DNA from 3 places in the Anaerobacillus sp. 1_MG-2023 genome. Region 2 is predicted to be linked to each of the others. Evidence: riboswitches for the same ligand, from Rfam matches in the RefSeq annotation. Region 2 holds a riboswitch; each other region holds the start of a gene.
What was found. Region 2 has a riboswitch for cyclic di-GMP ahead of Q4550_RS20560 (anti-repressor SinI family protein). Riboswitches for the same ligand answer to the same signal wherever they lie in the genome.
Positions count from the first base shown of each region.

Region 1: another riboswitch for cyclic di-GMP. It lies ahead of Q4550_RS08270 (anti-repressor SinI family protein); the one in region 2 lies ahead of Q4550_RS20560 (anti-repressor SinI family protein).
Region 3: another riboswitch for cyclic di-GMP. It lies ahead of Q4550_RS00330 (glycoside hydrolase family 191 protein); the one in region 2 lies ahead of Q4550_RS20560 (anti-repressor SinI family protein).

Region 1 is NZ_JAUORD010000003.1:368,100-371,245, reverse strand. Features, by position in the region: gene Q4550_RS08275 (glycine--tRNA ligase) at 1-968, opposite strand, end outside; gene Q4550_RS08270 (anti-repressor SinI family protein) at 1,351-1,488, opposite strand; cyclic di-GMP riboswitch class I at 1,514-1,602, opposite strand; gene Q4550_RS08265 (hypothetical protein) at 1,828-2,058, shown strand; gene Q4550_RS08260 (thioredoxin family protein) at 2,091-2,405, opposite strand; gene egtB (ergothioneine biosynthesis protein EgtB) at 2,668-3,146, opposite strand, start outside.
Region 2 is NZ_JAUORD010000016.1:60,787-63,932, reverse strand. Features, by position in the region: gene Q4550_RS20580 (helix-turn-helix domain-containing protein) at 1-330, opposite strand, end outside; gene Q4550_RS20575 (anti-repressor SinI family protein) at 643-765, shown strand; gene Q4550_RS20570 (hypothetical protein) at 778-1,041, shown strand; gene Q4550_RS24645 (DUF5658 family protein) at 971-1,357, shown strand; gene Q4550_RS20565 (helix-turn-helix domain-containing protein) at 1,399-1,734, opposite strand; gene Q4550_RS20560 (anti-repressor SinI family protein) at 1,848-1,967, opposite strand; cyclic di-GMP riboswitch class I at 1,990-2,090, opposite strand; gene Q4550_RS20555 (DNA primase) at 2,304-2,597, shown strand; gene Q4550_RS20550 (SDR family oxidoreductase) at 2,682-3,146, shown strand, end outside.
Region 3 is NZ_JAUORD010000001.1:62,133-65,278, reverse strand. Features, by position in the region: gene Q4550_RS00340 (hypothetical protein) at 1-485, opposite strand, end outside; gene Q4550_RS00335 (GAF domain-containing protein) at 475-1,710, opposite strand; cyclic di-GMP riboswitch class I at 1,805-1,895, shown strand; gene Q4550_RS00330 (glycoside hydrolase family 191 protein) at 1,932-2,780, shown strand; gene Q4550_RS00325 (hypothetical protein) at 3,100-3,146, opposite strand, start outside.

The sequences.
Region 1 (3,146 bases), on a different contig from region 2:
ACATACTTCTCACCTGTTTGTTGATCGTGATAAGTGAAATCTTCATTGGAATGTTCCATATGCTGCTTTAAGTCGTAATCTGTTCGAGAAGCAACACCCCAAAGTTCGCCCCAACCAAATGGGAACTTGTACTCGATATCAGTTGTTGCATTACTATAATGCGACAGTTCATCTTCCGCATGCTCACGCAGTCGGATGCTATCTTCTTTTACACCAAGATTTAGAAGCCAGTTTTTGCAGTACTCTTTCCAATACTCATGCCACTCTAGTTCGTTACCTGGCTTACAGAAGAATTCAAGCTCCATTTGTTCAAATTCACGAGTACGGAATGTAAAGTTTCCAGGTGTAATTTCATTCCGGAAGCTTTTTCCAACTTGTGCAATACCAAAAGGCACTTTCTTACGCATAGAGCGTTGAACATTTTTAAAGTTTACGAAGATTCCCTGCGCCGTTTCTGGGCGAAGGTAAATTTCACTCGTGCTCGATTTTGTTACACCTTGATGGGTTTTAAACATAAGATCAAATTGACGGATTTCTGTGAAATCTTCACTGCCACACTCCGGGCAAGTAATATGATTTTCTTTCATCAAACGCTCCATTTCTTCAAATGAAAGGCCGTCTGCAATCATGTCCTCTTCTTCAGTTGAAAGAGCGTCCTCAATTAATTTATCTGCACGGTGACGTGTTTTACAGCTTTTGCAATCAATTAAAGGATCATTGAAATTACCTAAATGTCCTGAAGCTTCCCACGTTTTTGGATTCATTAGAATGGCGGCATCTAGACCACTATTATAAGGTGATTCTTGAACAAACTTCTTCCACCATGCATCTTTAATATTTTTCTTAAGTTCTACACCAAGTGGTCCATAATCCCATGTATTTGCTAGTCCACCGTAAATATCAGAACCAGGGAAAATAAATCCTCTGTGCTTCGATACTGAAACGATCTGATCCATTGAAATTGTCATGTCATTCTCTCCTTTTTTCTCAATCAATATAAAAAGCTCCCAATCCATGGACAAAAAATGTCCAGGGACGAGAGCTTATGCACCCGCGGTTCCACCCTAGTTGATGCAAATAAGGCATCCACTTTAAGTAACGTAACTCCAGACTGCCGTTTCATCAGACCTCGTTCGGGCTTCCACCGTCCCCGAATCGCTAAAAACAAGGTTACTCTGACTACTATTTATCCTTCATAGTTAGTATGGTTTATGTATGCAATTGATATGACATATGATACAAAAAATATTGCCCTAAAGTCAAGGAATATTCATTTCACACCGTATTTGCTTTCATCAAAGCTTATCACAAAAAAAACGACCTTATAGGTCGTCATGCATTTATGTATATTCATAGATGTCGGTTTTTGTGTTGTTTTAAGAATGCTTGTACCTCTTCTTTCTTCAATCCAAGTTCTCTGGCAGCCCTCATGAGAATAACCCATTCTTGATCAAGTACCTTCTTAGGCTTAGGTTTAGCCATGGTCATTCTTTTCTCCTCCTTCATGGGTTTTCCAGGAGGACCAGCCGTCATCGTTGGAGAACCAACATTAGACCTGTGTCTTTGCGTCCCATCCTTTAGGATGGTTTGCCCTTGTCTGGAGAATTCAGAAATGACACATTCCGACCATAAACTTACAAAATACACAACTTTTTAGTGAATCGATGTGATTATCGAGAAGTTTGACGTTATATGCTACTAATATACCAGTTATTCGATGAAAATTCAAAATATTTTTAAATTTCCATTTCTACTTCTAACATCCTACGATTTCACTCATATGCTAACTGTATTCCCTGAATATATTTTTCGCAAAGGAAGAGTGATATGCAGAGAAATCACATTAGTACCGCTTGGAGCGGTAAACATGTTGTTTTACTTCGTTGTGAACCCATCTCTAGCACCGTAAAAACCATGTATAAAAGTATTCATGCCCCAACAGAACCATTACATCCACATTGTAGTGAAACACTCTCTACTTACCTTAGCATTGGATATACAGTTGCATTTGTTCATTCATTAATTGACGGCTCCATCGAATATGTTCTAACAAAATAAAAGAAGGTTGCCTTCGCAACCTTCTCTTTTGTTTAGAATTGACTTAAATATTCTTTCACCTGATCTGGATTTTTGGTATTCGCACTATGCAAGTGACCAATCTTTTTGCCGTCTTTATAGACAAGAAGGCTCGGGATACCCATAACATCATTTTCCTCTGTAATTTCAGGGAATTGTTCAATATCGATTTGAGCCCATTGCTTTTCATGATGCGCATTCATTATATCATCAATAAAAAAGTCAAGGCGCTTGCAATCCGGGCACCAGTTAGCTTCATATTTTAGAATGGATACGTCATTATTGTTAATGAATGACTGATAAGAATCAGCTGTTTCAATCTTCTTCATGATTATCTCTCCTTCACCTATATCTTCATTAACAATTATATCGAAATAATCATTGAATGTCTGTAAGAAAGCTTACGTTAATTCACACTAAGATAGTGCAACCTGAACAGCTGTTCTTGATCAGTCCATGTTTTCATTGGTGTGAAACCTGAATTCTCTGCTAACTGTTTAAGTTCTTTAAGATTCTGTTCGAGTCGGATAGTATTCTTCTGGCTATGTGATTTCTTCAGATAGCTCTGATCCATTGCGAAGTTTTTAATGATTACTTATCATCTGCAAGACGAATGCCGGTAAATTGCCAGCGTTTATCTGGACCAAAGAAATTTCGATAAGTCGGACGAATATGAGATACGGAGGTAACACATGATCCGCCTCTTAGAATCATCTGACTGCTCATGAATTTTGCATTATACTCACCCAACGCCCCGTCAAGCGGTTTATTACCAGGGTAAGGCATATAAGGACTTTTCGTCCATTCCCACACATCTCCATAGGCTTTTTTTATTCTACCTTCATTTTCCTTGATCGATGCCACGGGATGATAGATGCCATCTTCAACAAAATTACCCGCAATCGGCTGATCGCGAACTGCAAGTTCCCATTCGGACTCAGAAGGAAGTCTTTTACCTACAAAGCTTGCATATGCTTCAGCTTCGTAGTAACTAATATGTGTAACAGGTTCTTCTATATTTAGTGGAACTAACCCATGGAGCGTAAAAGTATACCACTCCCCATCCTTTT
Region 2 (3,146 bases):
TTCATTATTACCATGATGGAGTTGCCACTTCTTAAACTCTAAATAGTCTGCGAAATCTTTTTTTGTAATACCTGAGCGCATCGCTTCTTCGATTAATTCTTTCCACTCCGTGTCGAGTGCCGGCTCCTCGTGATCTTCTTCTAATATGAACACTTCCATAGGAACCTTTAATTCTGTCGCTATTTTTTCAAGAAATTGAATAGAAGGATTAGCCTGTTGATTTCGTTCAATCGAACTTAAATAAGACTTGGCAACCCCTGCCCGTTTAGCGAGTTCAGTTAAAGACAGTCCCATACGATTCCGATAAAGTTTAATTTTTTCCCCTATCATCCCTTTACCTCGACTTTATCATTATTTATTGTTTTAATTTTATCAAGAACAATTTGTTCTGTAAACAGAACAAATGTCGTGTTTTTATATTAGTCTTCTAAAAGTCTCGTTGAACAAAATAATTAAAATTTAAGAACGAGAGAGTATTTAGTAGTATATAGCAGATTATATGCTAATAACAACTCAATACAAAGAATTTTCAGTCTTTTTAAACTTCCAAAATAAGACTATATTAGATGTACATTCTAAATAAAGAACAAAACGTTCTTTATTAATGTCGTTTATTGATGAAATATATAAGGGGGATGGGGAATGAAAACGTATACTGACGAAAAATTGGATCAGGAATGGGTGGCCCTTATTTCAATTGCAAGAAGAATGGGATTATCTAAGGAGGAAGTGAAGGATTTTCTAATCAATTCCTCAAAAAAGTAAGGAGGAATGATGGTGATCAAGTTAGGGGAAGGAACTTTTGTCTCGTATATTTTAGGGAAAAGGATTAAAATCATTGCGGTTGATAAACAGGTCGCCAAACTTTACATCAATGACGAATATAAAGGGAAGTGCGATTTATCTTTTATTCTAGAGAAAATCCACGGACTTGAAAATAAAGAACAAGACATCAAGGGAATAATCCGAGATGAACAGAAAATGTACGATGAACTTAGGGAGATTATACAAAACCAAAATATTTCATCTCATTATGAATAAAGGGACAAAGTGGGAGAAGTTTTTTGTTATTTATTTAGCATGTATTAACACTCTTGATGGATTTATCACATATTGGGGAATTCAAAATGGATGGATCGGAGAAGTGAATCCACTAATGCGAGCGCTATTTCAAATGGATCCACTTGTTTTCCTAATGTATAAAATAGGTTTGTCTATTTTTCTGATCGTCTTACTTTTAAAATTTCATCACTTAAAATCCGTTTTAATACGGATTTTATTAATCGTGGCTTCAACAATATATTCTTTCATATTGTGTATCCACGGCTATTGGGTATATATACTGTTACCCAAATAGATAAGAGCCTACTGGAAGATGTCGGCTCTTAAAAAAACAATTTATTGATCAGACCCCTGTTTGGCCCGCCACTTATTAAACTCCAGAAACTCCCTGAACTGGTCCTTGCTTATACCAGACTCCATCGCTTCTTTAACGATCTTTTTCCATTCCGAGTCTAACTCACTCTGATGAATAGGATCATCTCCTTGAAGTAATACCTCTACCGAAACATCAAGAACATTAGATATTTTATCTAGGAATTGGATAGAGGGATTTGATTGTATATTTCGTTCAATTGAACTCAGATATGACTTGGCCACATTCGCGCGTTCCGCTAATTCTGAAAGAGATAACCCTTTGCGTAAACGATACTTCTTTACTTCTTCACCTATCACGTGTATCCCTCCGATGCTTCGACAAATTTCTTTGATTGTATGTAATTATACCAGTATGTTATTGTTCCGTAAATAGAACGAAAGCGGCCTCCGTTCTGCCGCTTTCGTTCAGGTTACACTCCTTCATTTTTGAGAAACGCTTTGATTTCAGAAATTTTGATGCCCAATTCCTTCGCTTCTTTCATTAGTTTAATCCATTCCTCGTCAAGATTTTCTTCTGTATGTACGCCCATGTAACTCCTCCTTAAACTCTTTCCAGGTAGTTCAGCCATCATAGAAGCCTTCTCAGAAGAAGCTTCCTTAGATCTGTTTACTTTGCGCCCACTTTTTTTCAAAAATGGTTGCCCTTTTCTGGAGGATACTTTGTACGATCCATCATATATTTATGAAAATCCTACTATCATAATAGGTCATTAAACCTACGAAAGGTGTTGTAATTTGTAAAAAATATCAAAAATATATGACTTTTTTTGTAAATAAATAGCTTTTTTAAAATTTGGTGTTAGGAAAATACATACATCCACTAGCGATGGTCAAAATAGGACTATTACAAAGATGGAGGTTTTTCTATGAAAAAGTGGATGTTGTTATTGATGACGATGTTACTTTCCCTGAGTATTGCGGCTTGTTCGAATGCAAATGAAGAAGAAGGACCGGTAGAAGATCCCGAGATGCAAGAAGATACACCAGAAGATGAAGAGAATGTTAACGAAGATGATGGAACGATTGATCAGGAAGACGATGATACAATGAATAAGGATGATTCAGAAGAAGGCGATAAAGATGAAGATGGTAACATGGATGAAGGGGATATGGACGATACAGAGCAAAAATCAAATGATGAAACTGAAAACCAGCAATAGGGACCTTAACGGGTCTCTTTTTTATATAAAATTGTCTAAAAAATAGGTGGACGGGAATAGTCAGAAAAAAGGAGAGTGCTAAATATGAAGAAGGTAGCCGTTATAACAGGTGGTGGATCTGGAATTGGAGAAGCCGCAGCTAAACGCTTTGCAAACGAAGGCGTTCGAGTTTGCTTATTTGATTTGAAGGAAAGTCGAGCAGAACAAGTGAAGGAGTCGATCGTAAAAAATGGCGGAGAGGCGTTTGTCCTTGATGTGGATGTGGCCGATGAAGAACGCGTTACATATGGTTTGAAGCAAGTTGTTAACAAATGGGGACGCATTGATATTCTGTTTAACAATGCAGGAATTAATGGCACACTGAATCCGATTGAAGAAATGAAGGTTGATGAGTGGGATCAGACAATTGAAACAAATTTAAGAAGTACTTTTCTAATGGTGAAACATACAATCCCTTATATGAAAGAAGATGGAGGGAGTATCATTATTACTAGTTCCATAAATGGCAATCGGACTTTTTCGAACTTTGGTATGTCTGCTTATAGTACT
Region 3 (3,146 bases), on a different contig from region 2:
TTCTCATACCGATCAAGAAGAATGTTCATCGTGGCCGCCGCGTAATGAACGGTTTCAGAATCGCTATTATTTAAGCCAAGGTTTAAATATTTTCCTTGATTCGTAATGTTTGAATTAATGAGACGGACTATTAAATCTTTTCTAGTAGTATGTTCATGATCGTTAAGTGCTTCCGTTAACGGGACTAAGTCAAGGCTAGTTGCTGCTTCATGACGAAGCGATTCCAGGTTTAAAACATCGAATGACACATATTCTCCGTAGTCAACGAGCATTTTATCTGACACCCAGCGTTTCGCTAAGAGCCACGAAATGACTCCGAAAAGCTCACCAATCAGAGGTAAAAAGCAAGAAACGATAGCAATCCATGTAATTACACCATGATGGTTTTGATCCACAACCCGTTTTAACAGAAAGGATAAGATGAACATGAATATCGCATGGATAATATAAAGAAGGATAAGAGGATAGAATAAATTATCCAACATGCATGCCACCCTTTTCGGTTAAGGCTTTCTTGATTCGGTGTTTGACAATTTCTGCATTTTCCGGAGCTGTTCCAGGTAATAAGAAAGAGAAAATGTTTTCTGATGGATCATATCCCATAATGTCAATTTCTCGAAGATAAGACCTAAGAATGATCTCAGCTTCAACAGGTGTAATACGATCGAATTTAGCAAAGTGAACGTGAATAACACTATAGGATTGATCAAATTCCTCGTTTCGTTTCTTCTGTATTTGCACCTTATGATCAAAGGCTTCTTTGAAATAAATATTTGTTCCCTGGAACATCTTTACTTTCTCTTCTTTCAGTTCAAGCTCAGTTGCTTTTTCAATCCTTGATGACATCCAATCAAGGACAAGCGACATGATTTGAATTTCATAAGTTGTTAGTTTAGCAAAATCAACTTGATAGATAACGAGTACTTCTTTGATCTGGTTATCATAAATAATTGGTCCAACTAGAACTGGGGAATTGTTCTCATCTTCTATCGTTCGAAGTGTGATCGTTTTATTACGGAAGAGGCGTTTGTAAACCGCCGAATCTTCTTCAATAAAAACCGTTTGCGGAAGATGGTTGGAGTCGCCCTTTCGAATGTGAAGGCGTAAAGTTCTTTTAGAAGAATCCAAATGATAGATCGCTAATTCTTTCGCTTTAAAGAGATTCGAGATAATCGTAATGGCTTCATTTCGAATTAGTTCAGGTGATGATTGATCAAGTGCCTTCCCCACTTGATAGATACGTGTCAGACTATGTTCAGATTCCAGCATTTTTTCTTGCATCGTTTTCTGAGAATGTTCTAGTAGTTTAATAGCTTCAGTTAATTGTTCATTCTCATCTTTTAACTCATCGTGACGATAATGAAGGCTTTCATATCGTTCCTGGAAGGATGTACTGTATAAGCCACAAATGATGGCTAATAATAAGGTGAATAAAATCCATGAGGCTTCACTCGTATCATAGAAAAGCAGGTATATATCTCCTCCGTTAAAGCCGATGGCCATCATATGATAAATAAGGGCTAGAAAGAAGCTAAGCAACCCCATTGTTAATCCATACCTTAAAGAGAAAAGAAGAACAAAGAAAAATAATGGATCAAGCTCCCAGGTAGTTAAGTGAAGCTGAAAGAGTTGGTCACTAATACCGATAAGTGCAATAACAATAATGACCTCAACCAGTTTCCTTAGCGTGTTTTTCTGTGTGTAAATCATACAATCATCCTCATCTAAGAAAATTAAATACTTTTATGCAAAAAATATTGTGGAATTAATTCCAATTTCTGATATACTATTTTTGAAAACTAAATATGGAGAAGGGCAAACTTATTGAAAAATAAGGGCGCAAAGACATGGGTCGTCGATTCTATTTTGTGAATACCGATCGCCAGTCTACAATGCCAGAGCCGCTCTCTGATTAATCAGGAGGCCAACCAATGGGTGTTATCTCAACAAAGCAAATTGTTGCAATGTCATGTGCTATTCTGTTTACATTTATCATGATTTCTCCTCTGACCTCTCACGCCGCCAGTCATCCACTATCTGACGTCACTTCTTACAAAGTTTATTATGATGCTCCTACGCCACGATTAATTACAAAAATGAAGCAATACGACGTAATGATCATAGAACCTGTTTACTATAGTAAACAACAAATTTCAGAAATTAAAAGTTCTGGTACAAAAGTTTATGGCTATATTAATACGATGGAAGCTGATAATTGGAATACAGCACTTATCAATCAATTAAATGAAGCTGATTTCTTTCACCGTAACGGAGAAAGAGTTCACTACACCGAATGGGATTCCTATCTCACCGATATCACTTCTGTTCACTATCGTGACGTTCTTCTATCAGAAGTGACAGCGCAAATCGCTGAAAAGGGACTTGATGGTGTTTTCCTTGATACAGTCGGTAATATTGATAATGAACATTGGGAGAACCCAACTGTCCTTCAAGCTCAACAAGAAGGAATGGTAGCCTTCTTACAACAAATCAAGCAACAACATCCTTCACTTTCTCTCATACAAAATTGGGGCTTTCAAACGTTAAAAGATTACACAAGTTCTTACGTTGATGCGATTATGTGGGAGAACTTCAATTATTCAACCGTATCGAAGGACGAATGGTCAAAAGATCGTATGGCTGATTTAAAAGAAATTCAGCAAGAAACAGACTTAGCAGTTCTTACGGTTTCAACAGAGCAGAAATGGAATAGCATTTCTTATGCTGAATCTAATGGTTTTGTTCATTTCCATACGAGGAATGGTTATAATAGCTGGTAAGTTCTTAATAATAGAATTGCATATAAATTAATAAAATACCATATTTTATGTAGATATTTCGATATAAATATTTTAAATTCCGACAGCGTTCGTCAAAAGCGAACGCTTATGTTTTTTAAAGAACGAAAAGTCTTAGTTGAAGAATAAAATGATGAAAAAATGTTAAAGAGTGGAGAGATTTTTCTTACCTAGTTTAAGCTGGAACATTTGTTAAGGGCTTCGCTGAAGATAATGGACGTTACTTATCAAATTAAATAAAACCGCAAAAAGGTTAAGCTTAAATGCGCTTAACTTTTTTGCGGTAGTGAGAAGTGAAAGGTTATTGGATATTTGCTGTTTCAAGCTCAACTGCTTTTATAGCACCTT